Regions from separate parts of the Lysinibacillus sp. 2017 genome, predicted to be linked through region 1. Evidence: riboswitches for the same ligand, from Rfam matches in the RefSeq annotation. Region 1 holds a riboswitch; each other region holds the start of a gene.

Region 1 (11,160 bases):
GTAGCTTGGTCTACTAAATTCATTTTCGATTCCCCTCTTTCATTATATCATTTTAGTGGTAGTTAATTGGAAAGCAATAGGCTAGAATATATGAAATTATTACGAAAAAAAAAGCAAAACCTCCATATTAGAGATTTTGCTTAAGTTCTTATTTATGTGTTAAATCACAATCGATCAATGGGACAATTTTCGTTTTATGTTTTAGCTTATAGCCAATCCATAACGCGGCGAATAATGGCAAGCCGATGTAGGAAACAACAACCCCGTACCAGTCGATTGTATCACCCGTAAAGGCCATGTAGTTTTGCCCTAACACGACAATCATACATAACGCAAAGGCGAATAACGGACCGAATGGGAAGAATTTCGATACATAGGGTAAATCACTTAATGAATTACCTTGTAATACATACGCACGACGGAATCGGTAGTGACTAATCGCAATTCCTAACCATGCGATGAAGCCTGACATACCAGATGCGTTTAATAACCAAATATAAACGACACCGTCTCCGAAAAATGAAGCTAAGAACGATAAACAACCAACTGCTAGCGTCGCAAGTAATGCATAAATTGGCACACCGCGCGTATTTATTTTTGAAAATAGTTTTGGCGCTTTTCCTTCAACTGCTAATTGGAATAACATACGGCTTGCCGCATAAAGTCCAGAGTTTCCTGCAGAAAGCATTGCTGTTAAAATAATCGCATTCATAACTGAAGCAGCAAAGGCCAAACCTAAGTTTTCAAACACTATTGTAAATGGACTTGTTGCAACACTCTCTGAAAGTAAGCGACTATCTGTATAAGGAATTAATAAACTAATCACACCAATTGCTAAAATATAAAATAAGATAATACGCCAGAACACTGATTTTACAGCTTTTGGAATACTTTTTGCTGGGTCATCTGTTTCACCAGCCGTAATCCCTAGCATTTCTGTACCTTGGAATGAGAATCCAGCTGCTAAGAAAATTCCGAACATCGCCATAAAGCCACCATTAAATGGAGCATCACCTTTGAAAAGGTTTGTGAATCCTACTGGCGCATTGCCTCCTAAAATACCAAAAATCATTAAGAAGCTGACAATGATGAAAATAATCACTGTTACCACTTTAATCATTGCAAACCAATATTCACTTTCACCATAAGCTTTTACAGAGAGCATATTAAAGGTTAATACAATGACGATAAAGACAATCGTCCAAATAAATGACGAACTATTTGGGAACCAATATTTCATAATTAATGAAACAGCGGCCATTTCTGCGGCAATCGTAATTGCCCAGTTATACCAGTAGTTCCAGCCAAGTGCAAAGCCTAAAGCAGGATCTACAAATTTTGTCGCATACGTACTAAACGAACCAGACGTTGGCATGAATGCAGCCATTTCTCCGAGAGACGTCATTAAGAAGTACACCATGATACCGATTAATGCATAAGCAAGAATCGCTCCACCAGGACCCGCTTGCGCAATCGCTCCTCCTGATGCTAAAAATAACCCTGTACCGATTGTTCCGCCTAGCGAAATCATCGTAACGTGACGACTTTTTAGCCCTCTTTTCAGTTGATTTTTATTTCCGAGCTGGTCTACTTTTATTTCACTCATGATAATTCTCCTTTGATTTTCCGTTGATGAGGTGTATAAATTGAAAAACCGTCACAAGTTTTGCGACGGTTATTTAAACACCCCATCAAACTCGAAAGATAGCTCAACACATGCTCACACATGTGACAGTTCTGTTCCTTATCGAAAACAGCCCCAGCATTATTTTAAGATGAGTAAAATAACACTTCGGCAACCATTCCTTTCATATAGCTTCACTGATGCTCTCCATCTCTGCTATATTACTTTTAATGTTTGCGACCTCTACCTCATTTAGCATGAGGTAATTACCTATTAAATTAAATAACGATTAAAATTCTAACATAACATTTTTTTGATAGCAACGACTCGAAACTATTCAGTTTTTTGAGACTATTCATTTAATTCCAGATATTTGATACAATGGAGTTACTTGATCAAAAGGAGAATAATGATGGATCCTGAACAACGTACTTACCAAAACAAAAAGTTATCATCGAACCAATCCATGTTATTATTTATCCTCGCGATTTTCTTATTCGCGACAACCCTTCGAACGCCCTTAACCGTCGTAGGACCAATTATTTCATTTATTCGTGAGGGACTAGGAATTTCGAATGTCCTAGCCGGCTTTTTAACAACGATTCCACTACTTGCCTTTGCGGTCGTTTCGCCATTTTCTGCGCGAATAGCTCGTAAATTTGGGATGGAATGGACACTTTTTTATTCAGTTATCTTACTTTGTATTGGCGTTATTTTACGTTCACTTGGGGCAACTTCCACACTCGTATTGGGGACGGTATTAATTGGCGTCGCGATTGCATTTGGTAACGTACTCATTCCAAGTTATTTTAAATTGAAGTTTCCTTTACATATTGGACTTTTAACTGGTATTTATACAGTATCGATGAATATCTCAGCTGGACTTGCTGCTGGATTTAGTCATCCAATTGCAACGAGCACCAATTGGCAAGTCGCACTCGGCTTTTCCATAATTTTAGGCTTGTTAACCTTACTTATTTGGGTTGTTATTTTACGTGATAAAAAAGTAGAGATGCAGTTTGCAAGTAAAAGTGCACCAAAAAAGAAAATGTGGAAATCCCCACTCGCTTGGGCGATTGCCGCAACGATGGGCTTACAATCCTTACTATTTTATTGTTCAAGTGCATGGCTACCCGATATTTTTATCGCACAAGGATTAGACGCACAATTGGCCGGATGGATGGGCTCAATTATGCAGCTTGCGCAAATTCCGATGACGTTTTTAATTCCGATACTTGCAGGTAAGCTCACTTCACAACGTCCGATTGTCGTGTTCTTTACAATTTTCTACATCCTCGGTTTTGTTGGTGTATTCATGGAATGGACAAGTCTAGCTGTTCTTTGGATGATTTGCTTAGGCTTTGCAGGTGGGGCTTCATTTGGACTTGTTCTGATGTTCTTTACACTTCGTACGGAAACGGCTTTTGAAGCAGCGGAGCTTTCTGGGTTTGCCCAATCGATCGGCTATTTAGTTGCTGCGATTGGCCCTGTATTATTTGGCTATTTACATGACGTTACGGGAAGTTGGAGCCTGCCCGCACTTCTATTTATTATCGTTTCGATTTTGTTATTTTTTGCGTCCTTCACAAGTGCAAAAAATCGCTACGTTTAATACAAACATATGTACCCTTTTATGTTATACTGGAGCTAGTAAATTAAAGGAGTACAGGAAAGTTGCGTAAAAAGAGAAGACGAAATAAGAAAAAACGACCGATTTTCACATTATGGATGATCATTCTAGCTGGAGCAGCTGGCTTTTATGTAAGTGAAACGCTTGAAGGTATCGGGATTGGCATTGTTCTATATTTCGTATTGTATATAGCATTTAAAATTTGGTTGAAATCTCGTAAAACCGCAAAGCTTCGTAAATCTGGGATTCGTGACGTCGATAAGATGACGGGCGAAGATTTCGAACGTTTTTTGGGAGAGCTATTTAAACACCGTGGATTTAAAGTAAGCTATACGGCGACTAGTGGCGATTACGGTGCAGATTTAATTTTAAAAGATGGTGAGGACGTAATTGCTGTGCAGGCAAAACGTTATTCAAGTACAGTCGGTGTAAAAGCAGTCCAAGAAATTATTGGTGCTGTTAAAATGTATGGTGCGACCGAAGCTTGGGTCGTGACGAATAGCCATTTTACCCGTCAAGCCGAAAAGCTCGCAGATATTAATGATGTGTACTTAATCGACCGCGAAGAATTAATTGATCTGATGTTAAATAAAAGATAGGGGCTATCTCGTAAGGATTTTGCTTACGAGGTACCCCTTTTTTAATACGGCTTCGGTTGATAAAAGTAATTTGGTTTTTCCGTTTTGTTTGGTATTTGCTTATGATAAATGCTCGTCGTTGCTGGCGACATTGGTGGAATGAGCCATGTCCAGTTGCCTGTTACTTGACGATCTTTTTGCTGTTCTTGTTGTTCAAATAACTGAAATTGCTGTGCTGCTGTATGATGATCGACAATGCTGACACCCGCTTCTTTATATGAATGTAAAACGGCAATATTCAGCTCGACAAGCGCGCGGTCCTTCCATAATGACGCATTCAGTGATGTATCTAGTCCAATGATTTCCGCCACTTTCGGTAAACAATTGTAACGATGCGTATCCGCTAAATTACGCGCACCAATTTCTGTTCCCATATACCACCCATTAAATGGCGTCGCTTGAAAATCGATACCCGCAATATTAAAACGCATACTCGAAATAATCGGCACCGCATACCACTGCATTTGCAAGCTAGAAAAGTCATAGATAGGATGTGTAATTTTCACTTCTAACACATCACATATTGGAATTTCAAAAAACTGTGGCGCTCGGTCATCTACTTGAATAACGAGCGGAAGCACATCAAAATTCGTATGAGCCCCCTGCCAACCAAGCTCCTCACAAACTTTCGTAAATGCAATGGAATCTGAATCTCCGATTACACCGCCTTCTGTTTCATAACCTGCATAACGAATAAGCTGGTGATTCCAAATACGAACACGCTCATGAGCAAACACCGAAATGACTGGACGAATTTTACCGCCATTTGTCGCATAGCGAATATGATCTAATAATCGTTCAAAAATCTCCTTTTCATCAAGCACTTGGCGAAAGTCCATCACATGCAGGCTATTCCAAAATAAGCGCCCAATGCATTTATTGCTGTTGCGCCATGCAACCCGCGCACCATGTACTAGCTCCTCTGTCGTTAGCGAAAATGATGGTTGTTCTGCTTCGACGAGCCTTTGTTCAAGCCATTGTTCTGTTTGGTTTGTTTCACATTTATATAAAATCAAAAATTCATGTAATTCTTGTTTATTCATCGATGTAGCCTCCCTACAAACTTCATTGTGGAGCGTTTTATAAAGAAACTCAACGAAACGGGGATCGATTAAAACATGTATTTTTCATATATGACTAAAAGTGTTCAAATTCATGATCGAGAAACCATAGTTTAAAAGAGCCACTGCTATATGTAGAAAGCTTCTCATACGTTTTGATAAATGCTTGTTGAAGCGTTTGCTGTGCTTGCATTTCATTTTGAACCATAGGTAAAATCTTGACGTACAGTGGATTTCTATGGCTTATGATTAACTGTAGAAATGCTTGTTTATCACCATTCAAACTACGAGAAATCAGTTGTTGTCTCCCATTTCAAATCCTCCTTTATGGAAAAACTGTTGTCTAGACTTTATACTAATAAAAAAATCTCAATCGAGGTGATTCGATGCTAGGTACTATACTGTTATTTGTCTTCATGCTTTCGCCGCTAATTGTTTCGATCATTTTAATGATAACAACACGAAAAGATAGTCAGAAAATGTTTTATATGAAATACATAGGATTAGGGATTGGCTTTTTTAATACGCTCCTACTTACTGTATCATTTAGTGACAATGAAAATGGAATGGCTATTTTTACATTTGCCTTTTATACATTTATTATTTTTCCTATTAACGCGATTCTATTTTTCATTTGCCTACTTGTTGATTTATCAGCAACCCGTAACGAAGCTGAAGAAAAGGAATTTTTAATCCAAACAGACAAAAAAGAGTAGCCAAAGAATTTTAACATCCTTGGCTACTCCTTTTTAACGTAAATGAACAAACCTCGAAACCATTGTCGTCATAAATACATACAAACCAGACTTCACCGTCTGCTGTCCGCGCGTATCACCAACCCTTTACTTTCATGTCCTCATGCTGGACACGATTCCACATAGTTGCTGGCGAAACTAAATGACCACTCACAGTAGGCTGCCACCTTTCACAACGACTTGACCGGCTTTAATGACCGTATCTGTATGATTCATGCCGTAAAAATATTGTAGTTGCTTGTAATTTGGCACGTTAAAAATTAACACATCGGCTTTTTTACCTTTTTCTAATGTACCGATTTCATTGCCACGATTAATCGCATATGCGGCGTTAATGGTCGTTGCACATAGTACTTCTTCCATCGTCATGCCCATATTCATACAGGCTAAATTTTGTACGAATGGTAAGCTGATGGTTGGGGAAGAGCCAGGGTTAAAGTCTGTTGAAATGGCAACCGGTACGCCGCTATCAACCATTAAACGACCTCTTGCATAAGGTGCACGTAAGAAGAAGGCTGTTCCTGGTAAAAGCACTGCGATCGTTCCCGCTTTTGCCATCGCTTGAATCCCCTCATCAGAAGCTACTAGTAAATGCTCCGCTGAAATTGCACCCACTTCCGCTGCTAATTCCGCGCCTTCATATGGTTCAATTTCATCAGCATGAATTTTCGGTGTTAGACCGTGAGCTTTACCCGCTTCTAAAATAAGGCGTGATTGCGCTGGTGTGAAGACACCTTTTTCACAAAATACATCGTTAAATTCAGCAAGACCGAGTTCTGCAACTTTTGGAATCATTTCTTCAATTAAGATTTTAACGAACGCATCTTCATCGCCTTTATAATCTTTCGGAACCGCATGGGCACCCATGAATGTTGAAACAATGTCCACCATGTGCGTCTGTTGTAGTTTTTTTGCCACTTCAAGCTGCTTTAATTCCGTCTCTAAGTCCAAACCGTAGCCAGATTTTGCCTCGACCGTTGTAATACCGTAACGCAGGAAATCATTTAAATGGTTAAAGGTTTTATCATATAATTCATCAAAACTCGCTTCTCGCGTTTTTGTCGTCGTATAATGAATGCCACCACCAGCATTCATGATTTCCATATACGATTTGCCAGCTAGTCGCATGTTTAATTCATGCTCCCGCGTACCCCCGTGCACTAAATGCGTATGGCAATCCACTAAACCTGGCATGACAATTTTACCAGTCGCATCAATCACTTCTGCATCTTTAACTAAGTGCGGAAACGCTGCTTCTATTTCTTCAAATGGTGCAATCATTACGATGCGCTCATTTTCTACTAACACACTTACCCCAGTCATAACGCCAAGCTCGCTCATTTGCTCACGGCGACGAGGCCCCTTTTTGTCACTTGCTAAAGTTATTACTTCGTTTGCATGATTAATTAAAATAGCCAGAGTTCATCATCCTTTTAGCATCGGCATATTAACGCCTTTTTCTTTTGCTGTACGAATTGCGATATCATATCCTGCATCTGCGTGGCGAACAACACCCATTCCTGGATCTGCTATTAATACGCGGTTAATTTTATCTGCAGCAAGTTGTGTACCATCTGCAACTAATACTTGACCAGCGTGTTGCGAGTAGCCCATTCCTACACCACCACCGTGATGAATACTTACCCAACTCGCGCCACCTGCAGTGTTTACTAATGCATTTAGTAATGGCCAGTCTGAAACTGCATCCGAACCATCCATCATAGCTTCTGTTTCACGGTTTGGTGAAGCAACTGAACCTGAATCTAAATGATCACGTCCGAATACGATTGGTGCTTTTAACTCACCACTTGCGACCATTTCATTTACGCGTAGTGCGAAGCGGTGACGGTCCCCGTAACCTAACCAGCAAATACGCGCTGGTAAGCCTTGCCACTTCACCATTTTTTGTGCCATGTCGATCCAGTTTACTAAACCAGCGTCTTCTGCGAACATTTCTTTTGCGAGTGCATCTGTTTTGTAAATATCTTCTGGATCACCAGATAGTGCTGCCCAGCGGAATGGTCCTTTCCCTTCACAGAATAATGGACGGATATATGCTGGTACGAAACCCGGGAAGTCAAAGGAATTTTCTACACCCATTTCCTTTGCAAAAGCGCGGATGTTATTCCCGTAATCAAACGTTTCTGCTCCCGCTTCTTGGAATTCAAGCATTGTACGTACGTGGTCTGCCATCGTTTCTTTTGCACGACGCTCATATGTTTTCACGTCTGTTTTACGTAAATTTAATGCCTCTTCTAATGACATCCCATTTGGTACATATCCGTTAATTGGATCATGTGCTGACGTTTGGTCTGTTACAAAATCAGGTGTAATTCCGCGGTTTAAAAGCTCGCGATTCACATCTGCGCAGTTACCTACTAAACCAATAGAAGCAGGTGTTTTCTCTGCCGTTAATTTGTTTACGAGCGCCACTGCTTCATCCACTGTTTCTACAAGGTAATCGCAGTATCCTTCTTTGATTTTACGTTCAATACGTGTACGATCCACTTCAACAACTAAGATAACGGCACCTGCCATTTTTCCTGCTAACGGTTGAGCGCCACTCATTCCACCCATACCACCCGTTAAAATCCAACGACCGCGTAAGTCAGGTGAACCAAATTTCTTTTTCCCTGCTTCCACAAAACTTAAATAGGTCCCTTGTAAAATACCTTGTGCGCCTATATAAATCCATGAACCCGCTGTCATTTGACCGTACATCATTAAGTTGCGTTCTTCTAATTCATAGAAGTGATCCCAGTTCGCCCAGCCTGGTACTAAGTTTGAGTTGGCAATGAGTACGCGCGGTGCGTTTTCATGCGTTTTGAATACGGCTACAGGTTTCCCTGATTGCACAAGCATCGTTTCATCGTTTTCTAATACCTTTAATGTTTCAATTAGTTTGTCATAACTTTCCCAGTTACGTGCTGCTTTCCCGATGCCGCCGTAAACAACTAACTCATCTGGATTTTCTGCTACTTCTGGATCTAAATTGTTCATCAACATACGCATTGCTGCCTCTTGCGTCCACCCTTTGCACGTTAGTTCCGAACCTCGTGGTGCACGAATATTTGTTTTGAATACCATAAAAAACTGCTCCTTTTTATTTAAAAGTTTTATTTAAAATCGTTTGACGAATTGTTAACGGTATCTGTTAACACTTTATTATTCTTCCAATTCAGAATATATAGAAAAAAATCTCAAATTTTAGTATTATTTAAATAAAATAAATGAAATTTAAACATTTAATATGTTTTTTATACGAATTAGCAATTTCATAAGGTGGTAGTTGTTATGCGGATACTAATAATCGAACGGGATAGCGAAGAAATTAAAGGGATTGAGTGGTTTTTGAAAAACTACATTTCGAGTCGTGTAGAAATCCAAAGTGCGACAAATAGCTTGGAATTAGAGGCATTATTTTCTCAGTTTCAACCGCAAATTTTATTAATCGAAACAGAGTTCTTATCTTTATCTGTACAACATTTTTTACAAAAACAAGACGTACATATTATTGCACTAACCGCACAGCCCATTTTTCAGCAGGCCTTAAAGGCAATCCAAGTAAAAGCGGTCCAATTATTTATAAAGCCAGTTCCATTAGACGAGTTGAAATCGACTATTTTGGCATTACCGATTAAAAATCAGGATGTTGCAACAATTGCTCCGATTCCTGTAGAAGCACAACTTTACTTGGATCTTTACTTAAATACGCCGAAAAAAATTGATTTGCAGCAGTATGCCTTTTTCTTGCTTGAGCCCGCGCAATTCAAGGACAATTTAGCACTGTATCATTGGATAATCCAATCACCTATTCTTGAAAAATTGACGGCTTTTCCCCTACAAAATCGGATTTTATGTATTATTCAAGTGAAAGATTTTACACAAAACACGAAGACATTGCGCTTAATCATTCAAGAGTGGATGAAATTTAGCGAAGAGGAAATGAATATCGCTTTTTATGACGGGGAAGATGCAACCCTTCGAGATATGTATAATGATTGCAAAAAAGCACTGGCTCAGCGATTTTATAAAGGGTATGGTCACATTTTCAATAGTACGCAATCTCTTATTGTGACGAGACTGGACCCACTGTTAACTCCTGAAACACAGCAATTATGGATTTCCAGTTTAGAAAAGGGCGATTTAAAAGCCATTAAAGAATTTTTATATAAACTATCGAATGCATCGACCTTTTATCACCATGAGGATGTACGTATTCATTTAACGAGTATTCTGGCACAAATTCGCCGCTTTATGATGAAGTATCACCTGCAACAACAAGCAAAAATAGAAGCACAGTACCGGGAACTATTTCACCTTATTTTAGAGCACCCCATTTTATACGCGATTGTGCAGGAGTTTATTTTATTTACACAAATGCTTATGGAAACTGTGAAGGCGGCTCAGCTATCCCTCCATGTCGATTATGCTGAATTAGCCGTTTCCATTATTGAACAGCATTATAAGGATTCGGCATTATCCTTGCAAATGGTTGCAAAGGAACTCAATATTAGTGCCAATTATTTAAGTAATCTATTTTCGAAAAAAAGAGGGATTCCATTTAAACGATTTTTACAGCAATACCGTGTGCAGCAAGCTGAAAAGTTATTAATACAATCGGACATCGCCATTGCAACGATTGCCGAAATGGTCGGATTTATTGATGGCAATTATTTTACGAAGGTTTTCCGCGATTATTATAATGTGACACCTTATCGCTATCGGATGCAAGCGAAAAATAACTATCAATAGAGAAAAAACACCTAAGAATGAAACACATTTTCATATGCTTCATTCAAAGATGTTTTACATTTAAAATGGAAACAGTAAAGGAACCGCAATCATCATGACAATAAACATGATGATTTGTAGTGGAACGCCGACTTTAACGAAATCCATAAATTTATAGCCACCTGCTGTTAACACAAGTGAATTTGTTGGAGAAGCAATGGGCGTTGCAAAGGCCATGCTTGCTGCTGTAGCCACACCAATCATAAATGTATACGGATTGGCATCCATCGCAATGGCCGCTGTTATAGCGATTGGCGAAAACAACACAGCTGTTGCCGTATTACTAACAAACTGTCCAAACACAACCGTTAGGATATAAATGCCCATTAACACGCCATAAGGTCCGAAGTCACCAAGCAGTTTAATAATCCCATCTGCTAAAATCGTCATTCCCCCTGTTTTTTCAAGAGCCGTCGCCATGGGAAGCATTGCCGCAACAAGCACGATACTTTCGAAGTTCATCTTATTATACGCATCATCCATATTCCGCAAGCAGCCCGTGATAATCATCAGCACCGCACCAATTAACACTGCAATCACGGCATCAAACACTTCAAATACCATTAAACCAATCATTAGAAGCATGATCATACCAGCTAATGGCGCTTTTCCACTTGCTGCTGCAGTTCCCGCATGTTCACGAGGTTGGCCGACTACA
Region 2 (11,160 bases), 1.3 Mb from region 1:
AGTTCTCCCTTCTTACGCTGAGTAGTCGCGTTTACGTGGTGGAATTAACGAAACGTCTACTTCTTGATAAGTGATAATTGGTTCGCCCGTTGCAGGGTCGAATTTTGCCATAGTTGTTTTTAAGAAGTTTTCATCATCACGTTCTGGGAAGTCTGGTTTATAGTGAGCACCACGAGATTCGTTACGTAATAATGCACCCTTAGTCATAACTTTAGCTAAATATAACATATTTTTTAACTGACGAGTGAAGTGAGCACCTTGGTTTGACCATTTTTGTGTGTCATTCATGTTGATGTCGTTCCAACGCTCTTGTAATTCAGTTAATTTTTTATACGTTTCTTCTAACTTGTCATTGTAACGTACAACTGTCATATTGTCAGTCATCCATTCACCAAGTTCTTTGTGAAGTAAATAAGCATTTTCTGAGCCTTCCATTTTCAGGATAGATTCCCATTTTGCTTTTTCTTCTTCTTCACGAGCAGTATAGATTGTTTCTGGTAAATCTACTGCATGTTTTTTAAGTCCTTGAACGTAATTAACAGCATTAGGACCAGCAACCATACCACCGAAAATCGCAGATAATAATGAGTTCGCACCTAAACGGTTTGCACCATGTTGTGAGAAGTCACATTCACCAGCAGCGAATAAACCTGGAATTTCAGTCATTTGGTTGTAATCTACCCATAAACCACCCATTGAATAGTGAACCGCTGGGAAGATTTTCATTGGTAATTTACGTGGGTCATCACCTACGAATTTTTCGTAGATTTCGATGATACCACCTAATTTGATATCTAATTCATGTGGATCTTTGTGTGAAAGGTCTAAATAAACCATGTTTTCACCATTGATACCTAATTTTTGGTTTACACATACGTCGAAGATTTCACGAGTCGCGATATCACGAGGTACTAAGTTACCGTAAGCTGGGTATTTTTCTTCTAAGAAGTACCAAGGCTTACCGTCTTTGTAAGTCCAAATACGACCACCTTCACCACGAGCAGATTCTGACATTAGACGGTTTTTGTCGTCCCCAGGAATCGCTGTTGGGTGAATTTGAATCATTTCACCGTTCGCATAAGAAGCACCTTGTTGATAAACGATAGATGCAGCAGAACCAGTGTTGATTACTGAGTTCGTTGTTTTACCGAAGATAATACCAGGACCACCTGTTGCCATAATTACAGCATCAGAACGGAATGATTTAATTTCTTCAGAACGTAAATCTTGAGCTACGACACCGCGGCAAGAGCCTTCGTCATCGATAACTGTTCCAAGGAATTCCCAGTGTTCATATTTTGTTACTAAACCAGCTACTTCGTGAGAACGAACTTGCTCATCTAGTGCGTATAGTAATTGTTGACCAGTTGTTGCACCAGCGAATGCTGTACGGTGCATTAACGTACCGCCGAAACGACGGAAGTCAAGTAAACCTTCTGGCGTACGGTTGAACATTACACCCATACGGTCCATTAAGTGGATGATACCAGGAGCGGCATCAGCCATAGCTTTTACTGGTGGTTGGTTCGCTAAGAAGTCCCCACCGTATACTGTATCATCAAAGTGGATCCATGGAGAATCCCCTTCACCTTTTGTATTAACTGCTCCGTTAATTCCGCCTTGTGCACAAACAGAGTGTGAACGTTTAACTGGAACTAACGAGAATAATTCAACTGCAGTACCAGCTTCAGCAGCTTTAATCGTAGCCATTAAGCCGGCAAGACCGCCACCAACGACGATAATTTTACTCTTTGCCATGATTATTTCTCACTCCTTAATTAATTGCTAAATACTTTACTCACAAATTCAGCCCAATCTTGTCCCTACTAGATATTAGTGGTCAAGTAGGTAGGATTATGCGAATGAAACGATTGCTGCAACACCAATAATACTTAAAATCACAAATACCACTAATGAAACATAAGTGAAGATTTGTTGAGATTTTCTAGATTGAGTGATACCCCAGCTAACGCAGAATGTCCATAAGCCGTTCGCTAAGTGGAATGTTGCAGACACGATACCAACAATATAAAACGCTAACATTAATGGATTGTCCACGATTTCTGCAATCATGTTCCAATCAACGTCAGCACCAAATGCTCTTTGGATACGTGTTTGGAAGATATGCCATGCAATGAAGATTACAAGGAAAATCCCTGTAAAACGTTGTAATGTAAACATCCAGTTACGGAACGTGCTGAAACGTTTCGTGTTGTGTGTAGCAGTAAATGCAATAAACACTCCGTAGAATGCGTGGAACATAAGTGGGATATAAATAATAACCCATTCCATAACTAACAATAACCAATGTGGAACTAGATCTAAAAGTCCAATTGAATCATTGTAATTTGCTTCACCGCTAATTGCAGTAAAGTTCAAACATAAGTGGAACACCAAGAACAACCCGACAGGAACTACACCTAGTAACGAGTGTAAGCGGCGCCATAAAAATTCGCGATCTTTCGACAAAACTGTTACCCCCCTTAGTACTTGAAATTTCCAGTCACATTCGTCAAGAAATTTTAGACGATGTTTTGTTGACTGCATATTTCATCATGGTACAATATTATGACATGTCCATTGTACTCTCAACAGATACTAGCGTCAAGGCAACACAAGATATTTTATAATCATTTTAAAGACGGTTTTTTACTGCTTTAGTAATGGTTATTCTTTCTTATTGCGCTATTCTTTTACAATGAATCTATTTATATAAGAAAATTTATGAAAGAGGTTTTACTATGGAAGGGTATAAAATGAAAACGATTCCAAGTTTTGGTTACGAAATCATTCGTGATCATCTACTTCATTCAATTTTAGGAAAGCATGAAGAAGATGTACTATACTGGGCAGGCAAGGAATTAGCTAGAAAATTCCCATTATTCTCAATGGACGAAGTTGCTTCTTTCTTCGTTGAAGCTGGTTGGGGTCAGTTAGTACTTGAAAAAGAAGCCAAAGACGAAACACATTACATACTTACGACAGAAGAGGAAAACTCTTTGAATATCGAACAGCGTTGTTTCCGTTTAGAAGCTGGTTTTTTAGCAGAGCAAAAACAAAAGCAACTCGGCTTCTTAACGGAGTGCTATGAAGAAAAGAATGAAAAGAAAAACCTAGTTAAATTTACTTTAAAGTGGGATTTGAAGGAACAAATTTAATGAGAAAAGAGCTGCACAGTTTTGTGGCAGCTCTTTTTTTATGCTTTTATCCCGCAATAACTCCTCGCATCGCTAAATTAAATTCATCATGTAAGGCATTTGCCGCGCGTACCATATCATCTTGTGGCACGACAACTGATACGATAATTTCTGACGTACTCACCATTTTCACGGGAATATGCTCACGGCCTAAACATGCAAACATTCGCGCTGCCACGCCTGGACTTGAAGCCATACCAGAACCAATGATTGATACTTTTGCTAAGCCCACTTCAAAATCAGCAAAACGAAAGCCTAATGATGGCTTGCTCGTTTCTAAAACACGTAAACTTTGCGCAAACTGCTCTTTCGAAATGGTAAATGAAATCGTTGGCTTGACGTTTTCAATGACTGCCTGCACGATAATATCTACGTTAATCTTATTTTCCTCTAAAATGCTAAATACACCTGATAACGCCGCCATTTCATATGAATCGTAACCAATTGTTAATCGAATAATATCCGATTCATAGGCTATACCATGCACAATTAAACTTTTTTCCATTTCGACATCCCCTTTTATCATTGTACCGTCTACATATGCTGTAATTCACAACCACTTAGTGTATGTGCTTTCCTGGTCTTTTAGTACTTTTCATAGCAACTATTTGCAGTTACAAATACCGCTTACCTAACCAAATCCAGAACAAAAGCGACCTTCCACGTTCATGGAAAGTCGCCGTCAAGACAAATAATAGTTAAATGTAATTCACGGATAGCTCTCCAGAACATTAGCTCTGACAGTCTTACATCTGTTAAATGCAACACCAGCAAATTCCGCGAACAATACGTAATTCACTTCGGCAAGCTCCCCTTTCGATTGCTGTCATCGGAATTGTTCTTCCTCAAGCAATGTACTATTGAATACTGCACCTCTATCGATTGAAAATATTGAATTATTTTAATAGTAACATAATGCTAGTCATCATTCTAATGAAGCTTCGTGAAAATGCGTATAAATTGTTTGGGCCAACGCATGAGGAATTCCCGCTTCAAGCAATTGATCAATGGATGCCTCTCGTATTTTTTTTACGGAACCAAAATGCTTCATGAGTTGCTGCTTACGCTTTGGTCCGACTCCTTCAATATCATCCAGCGCCGAAACAATAGCATGCGCTTGACGTTGTTGGCGTAAAAACGTAATCGCAAATCGGTGGACTTCATCTTGAATGCGCTGCAATAAATAAAACGCATCACTCGTACGTTTCAGTGCAATCGGTTCAACAGGATCACCGAAAAGTAGTTGTGACGTATTGTGCTTATTATCTTTTGCTAGCCCTGCGATTGGAATATACAAGCCAAGCTCATCTTCAATTACTTCTCTTGCTACTTCCATTTGACCCTTACCACCATCAATAACGATTAAATCAGGCAATGGTAAATTTTCACGGAGTACGCGCGTATAACGACGTCGTATCACTTCTTGCATCGCACCGTAATCATCATGCTTTGCAGCTTGTCTTGTTTTATATTTGCGGTATTCCTTTTTCGCTGGTTTCCCGTCGACGAAAACGACCATAGCCGAAACAGGATCCGCCCCGTGCATATGACTATTATCGAATGCTTCAATCCGTAGCGGTGCAGAAATATTTAACGCTTCCCCTAATGCTTCACACGCCCCCACCGTCCGCTCTTCTTGGCGTTCAATAAGTTGGAATTTTTCGCTAACAGCAATCGTCGCATTTTTTGTAGCCAAATCAACAAGTTCTTTTTTCTGGCCTCTTTTTGGAATAACGATTTTAATATTTAATAACTTTTGTAATATATTTTCATCAATGCCTTGTGGAATAAAAATTTCTTTCGGCAAAAGATGATTCGGTTCATTGTAAAAGTGTCCAACAAACGTTAAAAATTCTTGTTCTGGCTCATCATAAATAGGAAAAACAGAGACATCACGTTCGATTAATTTCCCTTGGCGAACAAAAAATACTTGAACGCACATCCAACCTTTTTCAACCGCATAGCCGAATACATCGCGGTTGCTTAAATCGTCTGTAATAATCTTTTGTTTTTGCATAATACTATCAATATGCGTCATTAAATCTCGGAATTCTTTTGCACGTTCAAACTCTAACTTTTCAGCAGCATCAAGCATTTTCGCTTCTAATTGCCGCTTAACATCCTCAACGCCACCGTTTAAAAACTTCGAAATTTCTTCAATCATCTCGTCATACACTTTTTTCTCAATATCCTTCACACATGGTGCTAAGCATTGTCCTAAATGATAGTACAAACAAACTTGGCTTGGCATTTGTGCACATTTACGTAATGGGTATAAGCGATCGAGTAATTTTCGTGTTTCATTTGCAGCATACGCATTTGGATAAGGGCCAAAATATCTCGCCTTATCCTTCTTAATTTTACGTGTTGTTAAAATTCGCGGATAGCGTTCATTTGTTATTTTAATATAAGGATATGTTTTATCATCAGTTAACTTAATATTGTATTTTGGATCATGAAGCTTAATAAGATTGAGCTCTAAAATAAGCGCTTCAATATCACTTGACGTCACGATATACTCGAAATCTTCAATTTCACTTACTAAACGAGCTGTTTTACCATCATGACTACCTGTGAAATAAGAGCGTACACGATTTTTCAAAATCTTCGCCTTACCAACATAGATAATGGTCCCTTGGCGATCTTTCATTAAATAACAGCCTGATTCATCTGGTAAAATTTCAAGCTTTGCCTTAATCGTTGGATTCATGTTATCACCTACTGTTATGTCATCTATCGTTAGTGTACCCGATTCAACGACAAGAAAAAAGCCGTACACCTACGTGAGGTATACGGCCTTCAAAGTTTTAATTATTTGTTGTCGTTAATGAAGTCGATTAACGCTTCTTTTGGCATGAAGCCAGCAGTTTTTGCTTTTAGTTCACCATCTACGAATAATAGTAATGATGGAATCGACATGATTTGGTATTCTGCAGCAGTAACTTGGTTGTTATCTACATCAACTTTTACGACTTTAACATCGTTGCCGATTTCTGAATCTAATTCTTCAAGAACTGGAGCTATCATTTTACATGGACCACACCACGCTGCCCAAAAGTCTACTAAAACCACACCGTTTGAAATTTCTTGCTCGAAAGTTTGATCTGTACCGTGTACAATTGCCATAATAAAATAGCCTCCTTATATAACGTCTGTTTGTAGTATAGCATGATTTGCCAATTTAAAAATACTAAAATGCTCGGGATTTTAAAACTGAAGCGATTGGCAAAGTGTACTCATTACCTAATAAGGAATGGTTTTAAAGTGTACTCATTTTTCGCGTATGAGGTGAACCGCTTTTTTAACCAAATTACCCTCCAAATAAATTTATTATTCAAGAATACTTAAAGTAAACTGCTACGTCGACAAGATGGATATTTCTGATAACGTTTTGATACGCTATTTCTTTTTGAGAATAGTTAAAATGGCATTCCTAGATAGTTCAAAAATACGCTTCTTTTCTTCTATAAGGAAGTAGAGTAAGCTATAGAAAGAGTAGATAAGGGAGGAAGTTTCATTGATTACAATTAATAAAGAACGAGTTCTTCAAATCGCAACGGACTTACTACAACAGCATAGTCCGACTGGCTATTGCCATGAAATTATGGATAAGGTTGAACAGTTCGTTCAGCAAACGGGTTATCAATTTGAGCGCACATTGAAAGGCGGAGGAATCATTTCCATTCCCGGAGCTAATGAAGGGAAAGTAATCGGTCTTTCTGCGCATGTTGATACATTGGGTGCCATGGTTCGTTCGATTACTGGTCACGGCACATTAAAATTTACGCTTCTAGGTGGCCCACTCGTTCCAACTTGGGATGGCGAATATGTTTTTGTACGTACGAGAGACGGCAGAACTTATAGTGGTACTATTTTGAGCACTAGCCCATCCGTACACGTATTTGAAGACAGCAAATCAAAAAAACGCGAACCGCAGTTTATGGAAGTGCGTCTCGATGAAAAGGTGAAAACGAAGGAAGATGTTTTGAAGCTTGGCATTGGTGTCGGTGACTTTATTTTTATTGATCCGAAAACGACTGTAACAGAAAGCGGCTTTTTGAAATCTCGGTTCATTGATGACAAAGGAAGTGTAGCGTGCTTATTGGCGCTTATTGAAATCATGCAGCAGGAGAAAATCGTACCGGCTTATCCGGTGAAAATTGTGATTTCCAACTATGAAGAGGTTGGTCATGGTTCATCGTATATTCCTGCTGATATTACTGAATACATTTCTGTTGATATGGGCTGTATCGGTGATGATTTAAGCTGTACAGAATATGATGTTTCCATTTGTGCGAAGGATTCAAGTGGACCTTACGATTACGAAATCACATCAACCTTTATCGAATTGGCTAAAGAAAATGGCTTGCAATACGCGGTTGATATTTATCCTATGTACGGTTCGGATACAAGTGCAGCACTACGTGGCGGCAATAATATCAAAGGTGCCCTAATCGGACCTGGTGTTCACGCGTCACACGGAATGGAACGTACACATTATGAAGCATTAGAAAATACGATGAAATTACTTTACTTGTATATTACGAAGCGTTAATGGATTGATAAAAGATACTAACGTGGTGTTTTTGTCTTGTAATAATGCAGAGTATTTAGTGTTTTAGGGTATATGGTCGTAGCACACATTCATGTAGGGCGCTTACTGTGGTAGGCGCCCTTTTTCTAAGTAAAGCTCACCCAATCTCTACATAGCAAAAAAACAGCTTCCCTCAAATTTGAAGGAAGCCGTTTATCATTACGCGTTAACTTTTAACGCTTTAAATTCTTCGATTAGCATTGGTACAACTTCGAATAGGTCGCCTACGATACCGTAGTCCGCTACTTTGAAGATGTTTGCTTCTGGATCTTTGTTAATCGCTACGATTACTTTAGAGTTCGACATACCAGCTAAGTGTTGGATTGCTCCAGAAATACCAGCTGCAATGTAAAGGTCAGGTGTTACAACTTTACCCGTTTGACCGATTTGTAATGAGTAATCACAGTATTCAGCGTCACATGCACCACGAGATGCACCAACTGCACCGCCAAGTAAGTTTGCTAAATCTTTTAATGGTTCGAAACCTTCTTCAGATTTCACTCCACGGCCACCAGCTACTACTACTTTCGCTTCTGATAGATCTACACCTTCAGTTGATTTACGAACAACTTCTTTAATCACTGTTCGTAAGTTTGTAATTTCTACTGATACCGAAGATACATCGCCTGAGCGACCTGCATCTTTAGCAAGTGGTGCAATATTGTTAGGACGGATTGTTGCAAAAATAACGCCGTCTTTTACTTTTACTTTTTCAAATGCTTTACCAGAATAGATTGGGCGGATGAATACTGTCGCATCACCTGAACCTTCAACTTCTGTTACATCTGATATTAAACCTGATTTTAAGCGAGAAGCTACTTTTGGTGATAAGTCTTTACCTAAAGAAGTATGACCGAATACGATTGCTTCCGGTTTTTCTTGCTCAACTACTGCTAAGATTGCTTGGCTGTAGCCATCAGATGTATATGTTTTTAAATGTGGGTGTTCTACTGTAACGACGCGGCTTGCACCATAAGCGATCATTTCTTGTGCTAAACCAGCAACAGCATCCCCTACTAATAATGCAACCACTTCACCACCGTCAGCGATTTGAGAACCTGCTGCGATTGCTTCGAATGAAACATTACGTAAGCTTCCTTCACGAACCTCACCTAACACTAAAACCTTCTTTGACATGAATATCCCTCCATTACCATCTTCGTAAAACTTTGCGTTAATTTTCGATACAATTTTTAATTAGACAACTTTCGCTTCGTTGTGTAATAGGTTCACTAATTCTTTTACCTGAGCAGATAAATCGCCTTCTAATACGCGACCTGCTGCTTTTTGCGGTGGTAAATAAATTTCAACTGTTTCTACTTTTACTTCAACATCGTCTTCATCGATATCTAAATCATCTAACTCAAGCTCTTCAAGCGGCTTTTTCTTTGCTTTCATGATCCCTGGTAAAGATGGGTAACGTGGCTCGTTTAAACCTTGTTGAGCTGTTACTAGTAATGGTAGCGACGTTTCCAAAATTTCAGAGTCACCTTCGATATCACGAATAATTTTGACATTCGTGCCTTCGATTTCAAGGCTTGTAATTGTTGTTACGTAGTTTATGCCTAATAGATCAGCTAAACGTGGACCTACTTGACCAGAACCACCATCGATTGCAACGTTACCTGCTAAAATTAAATCTGCTTCTTTGTCTTTTAAATATTCTGCTAGGATGTAAGCTGCAGAGTATTGATCTAACTCATCTAAATCATCTTCTGTATTAATTAATACTGCTTCGTCAGCGCCCATTGCTAAAGCTGTACGTAATTGCTTTTCTGCATCTTCGCCACCGATTGTCACAACTGTTACTTTACCGCCTAATGCGTCACGCTTTTGGATTGCTTCTTCAATTGCATATTCATCGTATGGGTTGATGATGAACTCAGCACCATCTTCTTGAATCTTACCGCCAGAAACAACGATTTTTTCTTCTGTGTCAAAAGTACGTTTTACTAATACATAAATATTCATAATCTAGACCTCCTAAAAGCTTTTAATTTATCCTACATTTACAGACTTACTTGCCTGTAAAGATTGGTTCACGTTTTTCAATAAATGCTTGGATGCCTTCTTTCGCATCCTGTGATACAAATACATCTCCAAAGCTTTTTGCTTCAGCGGCCACGCCTTCATAAAATGATGGAGTTTTTGAGTAGTTTAACATTTGGATAGCTGCTTTTAATGCAATGGGTGACTTCTTCGCGATTTTTTTTGCAATTTCCAGCGTCTTTGGTAGTAGCTCTTCATCCGCGAATGCTTTGTTTGCTAATCCCCACTGAACCGCTTCTACTCCAGAAATCGGCTCGCTTGTGAACATCATTTCCGCTGCTTTTGCTGCCCCAACATAACGAGGTAAACGCTGCGTTCCTGCAAAGCCAGGAATAATACCTAACGAAAGCTCAGGCAAACCTAGTTTCGCTGACTCTGTCACAAAGCGCATATGGCATCCCATCGCAAGCTCTAATCCTCCACCAAGTGCTGCACCGTGAATCGCTGCGATGACTGGCTTCGAAAAGGTTTCTACGCGTTCGAACACGATTTGTCCGTTATTCGCTAAACCGCCAAATTCTTCTCCTGACTGAACACTTGTAAATTCTTTAATGTCTGCGCCTGCAGAGAAAAAGCGACCTTCTCCGTGAAGTACAATCACACGTACTGAATCATCTTGTTCCACTGCATCTAATAAAGCGTTTACATCTTGAATTAAACCTTGTGATAATGCATTTGCTGGTGGTCTTGAAATTGTAGCGATTGCTACGCCTTCTTCTACTCTCCAACTTAAAAACTCCATTTCCCCACATCCCCTTATTATGCTTTTATTGCATTTAATAATAATTGCTGAATTTTCGGAGCCTGCTCCATTAAGTCATAGCGATAATCGTTCATCACCCATGTTGTCGTAATTTCATCAATCGTACCAAACACCATTTGACGTGTAATACGGACATCCATCTCTTGATTGAACTCCCCAGCTAACATCCCTGCAATTAAAATTTGATCAAGTAATACTAAATATTCTTTTAAAATCGTATTAATCTTTAATCTTAATTCTTTATTCGATTGTCTTAACTCTAATTGCGTTACAGTTGCTAAATGGCGATCACTTGATAACACGCGAAAGTGATTTTCAATCATCTGACATAACTTTTCAGAAGAGGAATCTCCACTTTTAATTATATCCTGTAAATTTTCTACGAATATACCCATTTTTTCCTGAAATACAGAAATCAGAATATCTTCTTTGTTTTTAAAATATAAATAAATTGTCCCATCAGCTACACCAGCTTGTTTGGCAATTTTAGAAACTTGGGCTTGATGATAGCCGTTTTCTGCAATTGCTATCACTGCTGCATCTACTATTTGCATATA
Region 3 (11,160 bases), 1.6 Mb from region 1:
GTAATCCTTTTACCACATGGTTATGAAGGTCAAGGCCCAGAACACTCATCTAGCCGTATGGAACGTTACTTACAATTATCAGCTGAAAACAACTGGTTCGTAGCAAACTGTTCAAATGCAGGTAACTACTACCACTTATTACGTCGTCAAGCTGCACTTTTAGGTACTGAAGGCGTACGTCCATTAGTAGTTGTTTCACCAAAATCACTTTTACGTCACCCATTAGCAGCAGCATCTGCTGAACAACTTGCAACTGGTCGCTTCCAAGAAGTAATCGAGCAAGAAGGCTTAGGTAAAAATGTGAAAGCAGTAGAAAAAGTAATTCTTGGTACGGGTAAAGTAATGATCGATTTAGCAGAACGCGTAAAAGATGGCGAAGGTTTCGACCACTTACACATCGTTCGTGTTGAGCAAATCTATCCATTCCCAACAGAGCAAGTGAAAGAAATCATTGCTCGCTTCCCGAATGTTAAAGAAATCGTTTGGGTACAAGAAGAGCCTAAAAATCAAGGCGCTTGGACTTATGTTCTTGAAACATTATATGGTATCGCTGAAGGTAAAAAAGTTCGCTATGTAGGTCGTCCTGCAATGAGCTCAACTTCTGAGGGCGATGGCGATTCACATAAAGCAGCTCAAGCTAAGTTAGTTAACGAAGCACTTGAAAAATAATTCCAATAGGGAATAAATGAGGGCTACTTCTTATAAGAGAAGTAGCCTGCTATACGAAATGTATAGCGTTATTAAAGGAGGATATTAACGTGGCAGAAATTAAAGTTCCTGAATTAGCAGAATCAATCACTGAAGGTACAATTGCTCAGTGGGTTAAAAAAGTTGGAGATCGCGTAGAAAAAGGCGAATTCATCGTAGAATTAGAAACAGATAAAGTTAACGCTGAGATCATCTCTGAAGAAGCAGGTATCTTAACTCAAATTACAGCTGAAGAAGGCGACACTGTATTAGTAGGTCAAGTTATCGCAATCGTTGAAGCAGGCGAAGGCGCTGCACCAGCACCGGCTGCACCAGCAAAAGAAGAAGCGCCAGCTCCAGTAGCTGAAGCACCAAAAGCTCCAGTTGCAGCAGCTCCTGTAGTAGAAACTTCTAACGAACGCGTTGTGGCTTCACCAGCAGCTCGTAAATTAGCACGTGAAAAAGGTATCGACTTAGCGGCAATTTCACCAGTAGATCCACAAGGTCGCGTACGTGTACAAGACGTAGCAGCTCACGGTACAGCACCTGTAGCAGCACCAGTTGCAGCGGCTCCAGTAGCAAATGGTCCAATGATCTTCACACCAGCTGGCGAAACAAATCGCGTAACAGTTGAAAAAATGTCTCGTCGTCGTCAAACAATTGCAAAACGTTTATTAGAAGTTAAACAATCAACTGCAATGTTAACTACATTCAACGAAATCGACATGACAAACATCATGGCATTACGTAAACGTAAACAAGAAGAATTCGTAAAAGCTAACGATATTAAATTAGGCTTCATGTCATTCTTCACTAAAGCAGTAGTTGCTGCTCTTAAAAAATATCCATACGTTAACGCTCAAATTAATGGTGATGAAATTCACTTAAACAACTTCTTCGATATCGGTATCGCAGTATCAACTGAAGACGGTTTAGTAGTACCAGTTGTTCGTGATGCAAACGCTAAAAACTTTGCTGAAATCGAAAAAGATATCGCTGGTTTAGCTAAAAAAGCTCGCGATAAAAAATTAGGCTTAAACGACATGGCTGGTGGTTCTTTCACAATCACTAACGGTGGTGTATTCGGTTCATTAATGTCTACACCAATCATGAACGGTACACAAGCTGGTATTTTAGGTATGCACTCAATCCTTAAACGCCCAATCGCTGTAGGTGATGAAGTTCAAATCCGTCCAATGATGTACGTAGCATTATCTTATGACCACCGTATCATCGATGGTAAAGATTCTGTAGGCTTCTTAAAAACAGTTAAAGAAATGATCGAAAACCCAGAAGATTTATTATTAAACTCTTAAGAATAACTTCTTATAAAGATGCCAACGCAATAATGCGTTGGCATCTTTTTTTACGCCGTTTTCTGTTTGATTTTGACAGAAAGTGGTGTTTTTAGTATTAAAATGTTTTCGGTATAGGGAAATGTAGAAAAGATACATGATAATTGTAAAAATTATCTAATTAATAAAAGGGATTTCTTCAGTAATAGTGTATTTATTAATAGATGGTACATAATGGGGGAGGGTTCACTCAATGTTTAAAGCGTATGATTCAGCAACATTTTTTGATGAAATGCTAAAAGATGATTTACCGAAAAAGCATTATATTCCATTTTATGAACAGCTTCAAAAATTTTCGAATGAGCAATTACAAAACAAACATATGGAAGCACAATCTAGTTTCTTACGACAAGGAATAACTTTTACTGTGTATGGTGCTCAAGGTGGAATAGAGCGTACAATGCCATTTGATTTTGTGCCTATTATTATTCCAGGTGAAACATGGAGTGAAATTGAGCTTGGTATTAAGCAAAGGGTTAAAGCACTCAATTATTTTTTACAAGATGTTTATAATGAGCGAAATATACTTAATGCAGGTATTATTCCCGCTCATTTAGTCGATGAAAATCCTTATTATTATAAGCAAGTAATTGGCATAAATTTAGCATTAGAAAATCATATTTTTATGGCTGGTATTGACCTCATTCGTGATGAATGTGGAAAATATCGTGTATTAGAAGATAATTTACGGAATCCATCAGGTCTTAGCTATGTGTTTCAAAACCGCTTAGTCATGCGTAAAACATATCCTGAGTTTTTCAGCGATTATGCCATTCTATCTTTAGAAGAGCAAATGGAAGCGATGGAAAAAGCCCTTTTATCACATCGACCGCCAAATTTAGCTACAGATGAAGAAGTAAATGCCGTCCTGTTAACTGCTGGTGTTTACAACTCTGCTTATTACGATCATGTATTTTTAGCGAAGGAAATGAATATCCCCCTTGTAGAAGGTAGAGATTTAATCGTACAAGATAATAGCGTCTACTTAAAAACAATTCACGGATTAAAACGAGTAGATATTATTTATCGCCGTATTGATGATGAATTTTTAGATCCAGAAGTTTTCCGCGAAGATTCCATGCTTGGGGTTCCGGGAATGGTGCAAGCTTACAAAGAAGGTAATGTAGCTATCTTAAATGCCGTAGGGAATGGTGTAGCTGATGACAAGGCCATGTATGCGTATGTCCCAGATATGATTCGATTTTATTTAAATGAGGAACCTATTATTGATAATGTGGAGACATATTTACTAAATGATGAACAACAGCGTAACTGGGTACTGAAAAATTTAGATAAGCTTGTTGTCAAAAATGTGGGAGCTTCAGGAGGCTATGACATGCTCATTGGCCCGCATTCAACGCAGGAATTACGAGACATTTTCCATAAAAAGATACTAGAAGCACCTCATCAATATATTGCACAACCAACAATTAAGTTGTCGCGCGCGCCTGCTTATCAGGATGGACGATTTTATCCTTGCCACATTGATCTACGTATTTATGCGATTCAAGGAGAGCAAATGCATATTGTCCCTGGAGGCTTATCTCGTGTTGCATTGAAGGAAGGTTCACTTGTGGTCAATTCCTCACAAGGGGGCGGTGGGAAGGATACGTGGGTTCTTAAGGAGGACGGACAACATGCTTAGTCGTGTCGCAGATTCTTTATATTGGTTAGGTCGTTACAGTGAGCGTGCTTATACAAATGCATATATTATAAATGTACAAATAGATCAAATGCTTGAACTTAGTCGTACAGAAAAGCAGTACGAACAGCAATGGCATACAATTTTAAGTATTTGTGGGTATATTGAAAGCTATGAAAGTCGTTATGAAGGTTATCCAATTTCTCAAATGCTTAACTATCTCATCTCAGATCTCCAAAATTACAACTCTATCGATAGTTTGCTCACAGGTATTCGTAACAACGCGAAAAACACGCGTGACTGTATTCCAAATGCATTATTTGAAGAATGGAATAGTTTGTACTTAGCAAACAATGAATCCCCTCTACAAGCACCGTATACCGTATTAGCTACGACGGAGTATTTAGTAAAGGTACGCAAAACATCATTAACGGCAACAGGTATTATTGATTCACTCATGTCTCGTGATGAATCTTTCTTATTTATGAAGATCGGTAAATGGTTAGAACGATCAGAAAAAACGGCGTTAATTATATTGAATTTGATGGAAAATGAAGAAATATTAAAGCAGGATTTTGCCGTAACGTTGGCCCTTCAATTAACGAATACGTTGGATGAGTATACACGTCGTTCGCGTATGCGTGATGCGGAGAAAGTGTTGAATTTTCTTGTAGGCGATAAGAATTGTTCACGTTCTGTTGGTTATGGCATTGGGAAAATAAAAAATACAATTTTTGAAATTGAAAATCATGAAGTTCCGCTATATGCTCAACAGTTATTTGAGGCAATAGAAGCAATAGAAGTTTTAATTCAACAAAATGCATCGGATATGACAAAACAAGAACGTAAGCAATGGGTGATACAAATTCACAACCAATGTATAAAATTAGGGCCGATTTTTTCTGAAACCTATTACTTAACGGAGCCGATTTTAGTGAAATAAGCCCCATATTATAAGATCAATATGAAACTTACTTTCTAAGGGGAAATGACAATGAAATATCGCATTACACATACAAATATATTTCGTTATGACACAGAAGTTGAACAATCGCTGAATACGATACGTTTAAAGCCGCGTAACAATGAATGCCAGCGCTTAATTTCCTATGATGTGAAAATTAAGCCAGAATCTTTAACACGCGATAATATTGACATTTGGCTAAATCCAATCAGTTCGTTTTTTATAGCAGAGAAACATCACGAACTTGAAGTAACGTCGCATGCCCATGTAAGTGTGCAACGTGCGCCGTATATTTACCAAATTCATTATTCGGATGAAATGAAAAATATTTTTCACTCACAAATTTTTAGAGAACATTATTTAGCCTATTTAACAACATCTCGGTATACCTCACTTCTACCATATCAATTAGAAGAAATCGTGCAAGCTGTAGGGCAAACAGACAACCCTATGAAATTTGCCCTTAATTTAATGACCTATTTATACAATTCAATCGCATATAATCCGTATGCAACAACGATCGATACAACTGCAAGTGAATCATGGTATATAAAGCAAGGCGTCTGCCAAGATTATTCGCATATTATGCTTGGTGTTCTTCGACATATGAATATACCTGCACGTTATATTAGTGGGTATTTGTATGTTGGAGAAAACGATGATTTAATTGGTGATACGGCGACACATGCTTGGGTAGAAGTAATGGTACCAGGAGTTGGTTGGATTGGTTTAGATCCGACAAATAATGTGGAAGTGCTTGAAAATCATATTAACCTTTGTGTAGGCCGTGATTTTCGCGATGTTTCACCAATTGAAGGCGTTTATCAAGGTGGCATGCATACACTTGAAGTTAAAGTAAATGTCGAGAAAATAGCACATTTTTAATTAACTTTATCAAGAAATGCTATCTATCAAAATATTTCTGAAAAATGATTGTTGACGGAAATGTCGCAATATTGTACTATTATCTTATTAATTTAATAACAAAACCTCACAATCTCGTGAGGTAGAGGCGCGGTATTTATTAGTTTTTCATTTAGTCATGGAGCTGGCATTGAGATGGAGAAGAAGGAACTATCGCCGAAGTGTTGTTAATGCCCTTGTTAACAATGCTGGGTCTGTAATGAATAATTACAGAACTGTCTCAATCATCTATCCCTGATGGTTGAGTTGAGCTATCTCAATAATGGGAATTGACTGAGGATTTGGGCTAATTTTAGTGTACGCGACCTGAAGTTCTTCTTTAGGTCGCTTTTTGCATTCAAAAATAACCAAAAATTTAATTTTAAGGAGAGATTTGGGATGAAAAAGAAATTATTAGTGCTATTTGCAGCAATGATGACTATGTTAGTTTTGGCGGCATGTGGTTCAGATGACGAAGGGTCTACGGGTTCTGACAAAAAAGTATTAAAAGTTGGGATGGAAGCAGCTTATGCTCCATTTAACTGGACACAAAAAGATGATTCAAACGGCGGTGTAGGAATCAAAGGTTCAAAAGAATTTGCGGCAGGCTATGATGTTGAAATTGCAAAGAAAATTGCAGACGGATTAGATATGGAATTACAAATTGTTAAAACAGACTGGGATGGTTTAGTACCTTCACTTCAATCAGGTGCGATTGATTTAGTGATTGCGGGTATGTCCCCAACAGAAGATCGTAAAGAGACAATAGACTTCACTGAAAACTACTATACAAGTGACTATGTAATCGTTGTTAAAAAAGATGGCCCTTATGCAGGTGCTAAAACATTAAGCGATTTCTCTGGCGCTAAAATTACTGGACAACAAGCAACAACTCACTATGATGTAATCGATCAAATCAAAGGAGTTAAAAAACAAGTAGCTGCAACGGATTTCGGCGCTATGCGTGTACAACTTCAATCAGGTGCAATTGATGGCTACGTTTCAGAGCGTCCTGAAGGAATCTCGGCTGAAATGGCATTAGAGAACTTTAAATACATTGTTCCAGAACCAAACTTTGAAGCAGACCCTTCAGCTACAGCAGTTGCAGTTGGCCTAAAAAAAGGTTCGGATTTAGCAGAAGGCATCAACAAAGTATTAGCTGAAATTTCGGAAGATGATCGTCTTAAATTAATGGAAGATGCAATCGCTAACCAACCGGCTGCACAATAATATTTAATGATGAAAGGTTGTCATGCCGGCAAACGGGAGACAACCTTTTATTATTAATAATAACGATTTAAGAGTAATAGATTATAGGAACAAAGATTTGGAGGACAAGACAATGGCATTTTTAGAATCAACATGGAACTTGTTTACGAACAACTGGGAAGTGTTCCTGCGAGGAGCTTGGACTGCACTTCTTCTAGCGATTATCGGAACAATTTGTGGTACATTAATCGGATTTTTCATCGGAATTATGCATACGGTTCCGAAACGCAAAAAATCATTTAAAACGGTTGTGTTAAAAGTATTTAATTTCCTTTTAACGGCATATGTGGAAATTTTCAGAGGCACACCGATGATGGTTCAAGCGATGGTGGTATTCTACGGATTAGTATACTTAGGCATTGATATTGACCGTTTCGTAGCAGCATCACTAGTTATTAGTTTAAATACAGGTGCTTATATGGCGGAATATGTACGTGGTGGGATTGTTTCAATTGATAAGGGACAGTTCGAAGCAGCTCAAGCAATTGGTATGAATCACTTGCAAACAATGATTTATGTCGTGATCCCACAAGTAGCTCGTAATATTTTGCCAGCTACGGGGAACCAATTTGTCATGAATATTAAAGACTCTTCTGTATTAAGTGTCATTTCAGTCGTAGAGTTATTCTTCACTTCAAACTCCATTGCAGGAAGTAACTATAAATACATTGAGGCCTTCTTTATCGCAACAGTGCTGTACTTCATTATGACATTCGCTGTAACTCGTTTCCTACTTCTATTTGAGAAGAAAATGGATGGGCCTGAAAGTTTTAAGGTCGAACTCATTACAGGAAACAAGTTAGAAAAGGACGGTGAATAGTAATGTCAATCGTAATTGATATTCAACATTTAAACAAAAAATTTGGGGATCATGAGGTTTTAAAAGATGTGAACTTCCAAGTGAAAAAAGGGGAAGTAGTGACATTAATCGGATCTTCAGGTTCCGGTAAATCAACGCTATTACGATGCATTAATTTATTAGAAACGCCAACTGCTGGAGAAATTATTTACAACGGGGAAAACATTTTAAATGACGCGCACGATATCGAAAACTATCGAACTCATTTGGGTATGGTATTCCAACAGTTTAACTTATTCAACAATTTAAACGTGCTTGGTAACTGTACAGTAGGCCAACAAAAAGTGCTAAAACGTTCCAAAGAAGCTGCCGAACAAAATGCGATGAAATATTTGGAACTGGTTGGCATGGCACAATATAAAAATGCCAAACCTCGACATTTATCAGGTGGTCAAAAACAACGTGTAGCTATCGCACGTGCGTTAGCAATGGATCCAGACGTTATGTTATTTGATGAACCTACATCAGCATTAGACCCAGAAATGGTAGGGGAAGTATTAAAAGTAATGCGTCAATTAGCAGACCAAGGGAACACAATGTTAATCGTAACGCATGAAATGGAATTTGCAAAAGAAGTGTCAGATCGCATCGTCTTCATGGATAAAGGCGTAATCGTCGAAGAAGGCCATCCAGATGAAGTACTAGTCCATCCAAAACATGAACGTACAAAAGCATTTTTAAAACGTACATTAAAGTAAAATGAAACGTACTAGAAAACAAAAATAAGCTCGTGCGTCATGCGCGAGCTTATTTTCTTGAGTTCCATTCACTTATTAAGATAAAAATAATAGCAAAAGCAATGGCAATAGCAAAAAACCACATTGGAACACCGCTCATATTTAATGTCATAGATTCCACCTCTTCAATTGAGTTTAACATGCTCGAATCATCGTTTCAAATGGAGTTCGATGAGAGCATACTAGGCAATTTCATAATAAGAATTGCATAAGATTAGTTGTACGGGATGTCTTTTTCATAACAGAGTCTTTCATATCACGACAAAATCGTATAAAATAAGAAAGAGTTCATATTAGTTATATTAAAAGTGAGGTAAACAGATGTTACATTTAAAATGGAAAGATGCACCAACGATTCGCACAGTGAAATGTGTACATACGAATGCATCAAAATATTTAGTCTCTAATGTTTTAACTGTCGGTAAAGAATACGAAGTAAAAAATGAAACGGAAGAGTTCATCTTTGTAATCGATAATACTGGTAATGTTGGCGGATACTACAAAGAGTACTTCGCATAATTTGAAATAGCACAGCCTTTGAACATTGTTGTTCAATATAGGCGGTGCTATTTTTAATTTAATTTATAATAAGAAATATATGTGATAATTCATTAAAATTGCGTAGTAGAAAAATCAACTAATATAGAAAAATAATGGTAAAGTTAGTTCTAGAGTCATCAATAAAATAACATATATAAAAAGGGTAGGGAGAATTTACTTTGAATTTCATAGAATCAATAGGCGTAATGGCAGAATATATCCATCTAGCGTTAAAAAAAGAAGCGGTAGTTGTAATTGTAGATAAAGAAAACGGAATTGTAACTAAATATTTACCCGGTGAAAATCTTGAAATCGGTTATGTAGAAGGGGACAAAATAAAAGCAAATGATGCAAACTTACAGGCAGCTTTAAATGGTCGTAATTCAGATATCTATTTAGATGCAAGTGTCTATGGTATGGCGATAAACGCCTATGCATTCCCAATTAAAGAAAATGGTCGTGTTGTTGGTGCACTAGGCTTTGGTAAACCGTTAGATAAAGAACAAAAGCTTGAAGAATATATTAGTACAGTACGTGAAATTGTTCTAAAATTACAAGATAAATCACATACTATCGCCTCACATTCTGAAGAATTAGCTGCTACGAGTACGGAAATCCGTATGCAATCTGAAAAAGCTTTAGAAGATTCTAGAAAAACAAATGAAATTACATCGCTAATTAAAAATATTTCTAGTCAAACCAATCTACTAGGGCTTAATGCTTCCATTGAAGCGGCTAGAGCAGGTCAACACGGGGCTGGCTTTAATATTGTTGCACAAGAGGTACGTAAGCTGTCACAGCAAACAAGTGATTCGACACATAAAATCGAAACATCGTTGAATAATGTTAATAAGAACTTAAGTGCGCTTCTTGAAAATATGAATCAAATTTCGGAAGCTTCTAACGAAGAAGCAAAATTAGCACAAGATGTTACATCAATTATTGAATCATTAGACGAAGTTTCAATCAAATTATCAACTTTTGTTAAAGAAATGCTATAAGTAATTTAACACCACCTTTTCCCGATTGCACTATGAGAAAGGGTGTTTTTTTGTGGACTCCCTTAAATTATCCATTAAAAAACCTTCAACGTTTCGATAATCCGAAACACTGAAGGTTTATATGCGATAACTAATTATTGTTCTTTAATGATATATTCAATTTCATGACGTCTTTCATTAGAGGATACTTGAACTCGTAGTGTATCTTCAATATCTTGAAGTAACTTTAATTGTGTTTGTTTAAATTGGTCTATTTCTGTATGATTCAATGCTTTTTGTTTTGGACCTTTAGCTGAGGCTTCAATCATTTTTCCGTTCTTTCTTAGCAATTCCTCGGAAGCGTCCATTAAACGTTGCTGTGAGGCCATAGCGCGGCGCTGGTTATTCATACTTAGCAACATTGAGATTTGTGATTGCCATAATGGAATGGTATTCATAATAGAACTTTGAATTTTTTCGATTAACATTTGATTCGTTTGCTGAATCATGCGAATTTGTGGAGCATATTGAATTGCGACTTCACGCGACACTTCTAAGTCATACATTCGGCGATCGAGCCATTCTATTTGCATTTTAACATCCTGTAATTCATGACGTTTAAAAGGGTCTTCCTGCTCGATAACTGCCTGTGAAATAGCAGGTAAAATAACCTCTTCCATATGCTGCTTTTTAATTTCAAGAGAAGCAATATAAATATTTATATTGTGAAAATACTCCTCATTTAGCTCATACAATTCATTTAAAAACTGATAATCGGAAAGCAATCCATTTTGAGTATGTGCTAATTGGATGCTTAAACGGTCAATACGCTTACTCAATTTATTGTAGTGGGTCATTACTTCTTGGATAGACTGTTTAGGACGATTGAATAGCTTACTAAAAAAGCCTTTTTCTTGTTCCACTAATGCATCAGGATCAATTTTTTCTAAGTGCTGCATCAAATCGGATAGCACTTCACCAACTTTTCGAACATCCTTACGTTGAATATAGTTGAGCATTTGTGCCGTGAATTTTTTCAAGGCTTCTTGAGCAGGTAAACCAAAAGCGAGTACTTGTTCATATTTTGAACTTTGTAATTCACTGGCAAGCTTCATCGATTGTTGCTTGCTCTGTGAACTTAATGACGCGAAAAGCGGTGCCGTTACACGATTTGCAACGTTCACCGCGAATTGTTCTTTTGAAACTTGGATGTCGACACTTTCA

What was found. Region 1 has a riboswitch for lysine ahead of DCE79_RS01155 (amino acid permease). Riboswitches for the same ligand answer to the same signal wherever they lie in the genome.
Region 2: it holds a riboswitch for lysine, as region 1 does, so the genes downstream of both, DCE79_RS12995 (ACT domain-containing protein) here and DCE79_RS01155 (amino acid permease) in region 1, are expected to answer to the same signal.
Region 3: it holds a riboswitch for lysine, as region 1 does, so the genes downstream of both, DCE79_RS08780 (transporter substrate-binding domain-containing protein) here and DCE79_RS01155 (amino acid permease) in region 1, are expected to answer to the same signal.

Annotation. Positions count from the first base shown of each region.
Region 1 covers NZ_CP029002.1:241,914-253,073, reverse strand. Annotated here, with positions in the region: gene DCE79_RS01160 (HD domain-containing protein) at 1-23, opposite strand, end outside; gene DCE79_RS01155 (amino acid permease) at 149-1,606, opposite strand; lysine riboswitch at 1,698-1,878, opposite strand; gene DCE79_RS01150 (CynX/NimT family MFS transporter) at 2,037-3,236, shown strand; gene DCE79_RS01145 (restriction endonuclease) at 3,299-3,853, shown strand; gene DCE79_RS01140 (nitric oxide synthase oxygenase) at 3,895-4,935, opposite strand; gene DCE79_RS18830 (hypothetical protein) at 5,030-5,161, opposite strand; gene DCE79_RS01130 (hypothetical protein) at 5,340-5,669, shown strand; gene hutI (imidazolonepropionase) at 5,859-7,127, opposite strand; gene hutU (urocanate hydratase) at 7,134-8,795, opposite strand; gene DCE79_RS01115 (helix-turn-helix domain-containing protein) at 9,003-10,463, shown strand; gene DCE79_RS01110 (SLC13 family permease) at 10,524-11,160, opposite strand, start outside.
Region 2 covers NZ_CP029002.1:2,660,373-2,671,532, forward strand. Annotated here, with positions in the region: gene sdhA (succinate dehydrogenase flavoprotein subunit) at 13-1,758, opposite strand; gene DCE79_RS12985 (succinate dehydrogenase cytochrome b558 subunit) at 1,855-2,469, opposite strand; gene DCE79_RS12990 (YslB family protein) at 2,742-3,158, shown strand; gene DCE79_RS12995 (ACT domain-containing protein) at 3,205-3,702, opposite strand; lysine riboswitch at 3,906-4,083, opposite strand; gene uvrC (excinuclease ABC subunit UvrC) at 4,123-5,907, opposite strand; gene trxA (thioredoxin) at 6,009-6,323, opposite strand; gene DCE79_RS13010 (M42 family metallopeptidase) at 6,724-7,752, shown strand; gene DCE79_RS13015 (electron transfer flavoprotein subunit alpha/FixB family protein) at 7,951-8,928, opposite strand; gene DCE79_RS13020 (electron transfer flavoprotein subunit beta/FixA family protein) at 8,989-9,762, opposite strand; gene DCE79_RS13025 (enoyl-CoA hydratase) at 9,809-10,582, opposite strand; gene DCE79_RS13030 (fatty acid metabolism transcriptional regulator FadR) at 10,600-11,160, opposite strand, start outside.
Region 3 covers NZ_CP029002.1:1,823,110-1,834,269, forward strand. Annotated here, with positions in the region: gene DCE79_RS08755 (2-oxoglutarate dehydrogenase E1 component) at 1-669, shown strand, start outside; gene odhB (2-oxoglutarate dehydrogenase complex dihydrolipoyllysine-residue succinyltransferase) at 759-2,003, shown strand; gene DCE79_RS08765 (circularly permuted type 2 ATP-grasp protein) at 2,236-3,687, shown strand; gene DCE79_RS08770 (alpha-E domain-containing protein) at 3,680-4,627, shown strand; gene DCE79_RS08775 (transglutaminase family protein) at 4,679-5,533, shown strand; lysine riboswitch at 5,648-5,834, shown strand; gene DCE79_RS08780 (transporter substrate-binding domain-containing protein) at 5,951-6,781, shown strand; gene DCE79_RS08785 (amino acid ABC transporter permease) at 6,894-7,640, shown strand; gene DCE79_RS08790 (amino acid ABC transporter ATP-binding protein) at 7,643-8,377, shown strand; gene DCE79_RS08795 (DUF6501 family protein) at 8,738-8,935, shown strand; gene DCE79_RS08800 (methyl-accepting chemotaxis protein) at 9,136-9,957, shown strand; gene DCE79_RS08805 (toxic anion resistance protein) at 10,092-11,160, opposite strand, start outside.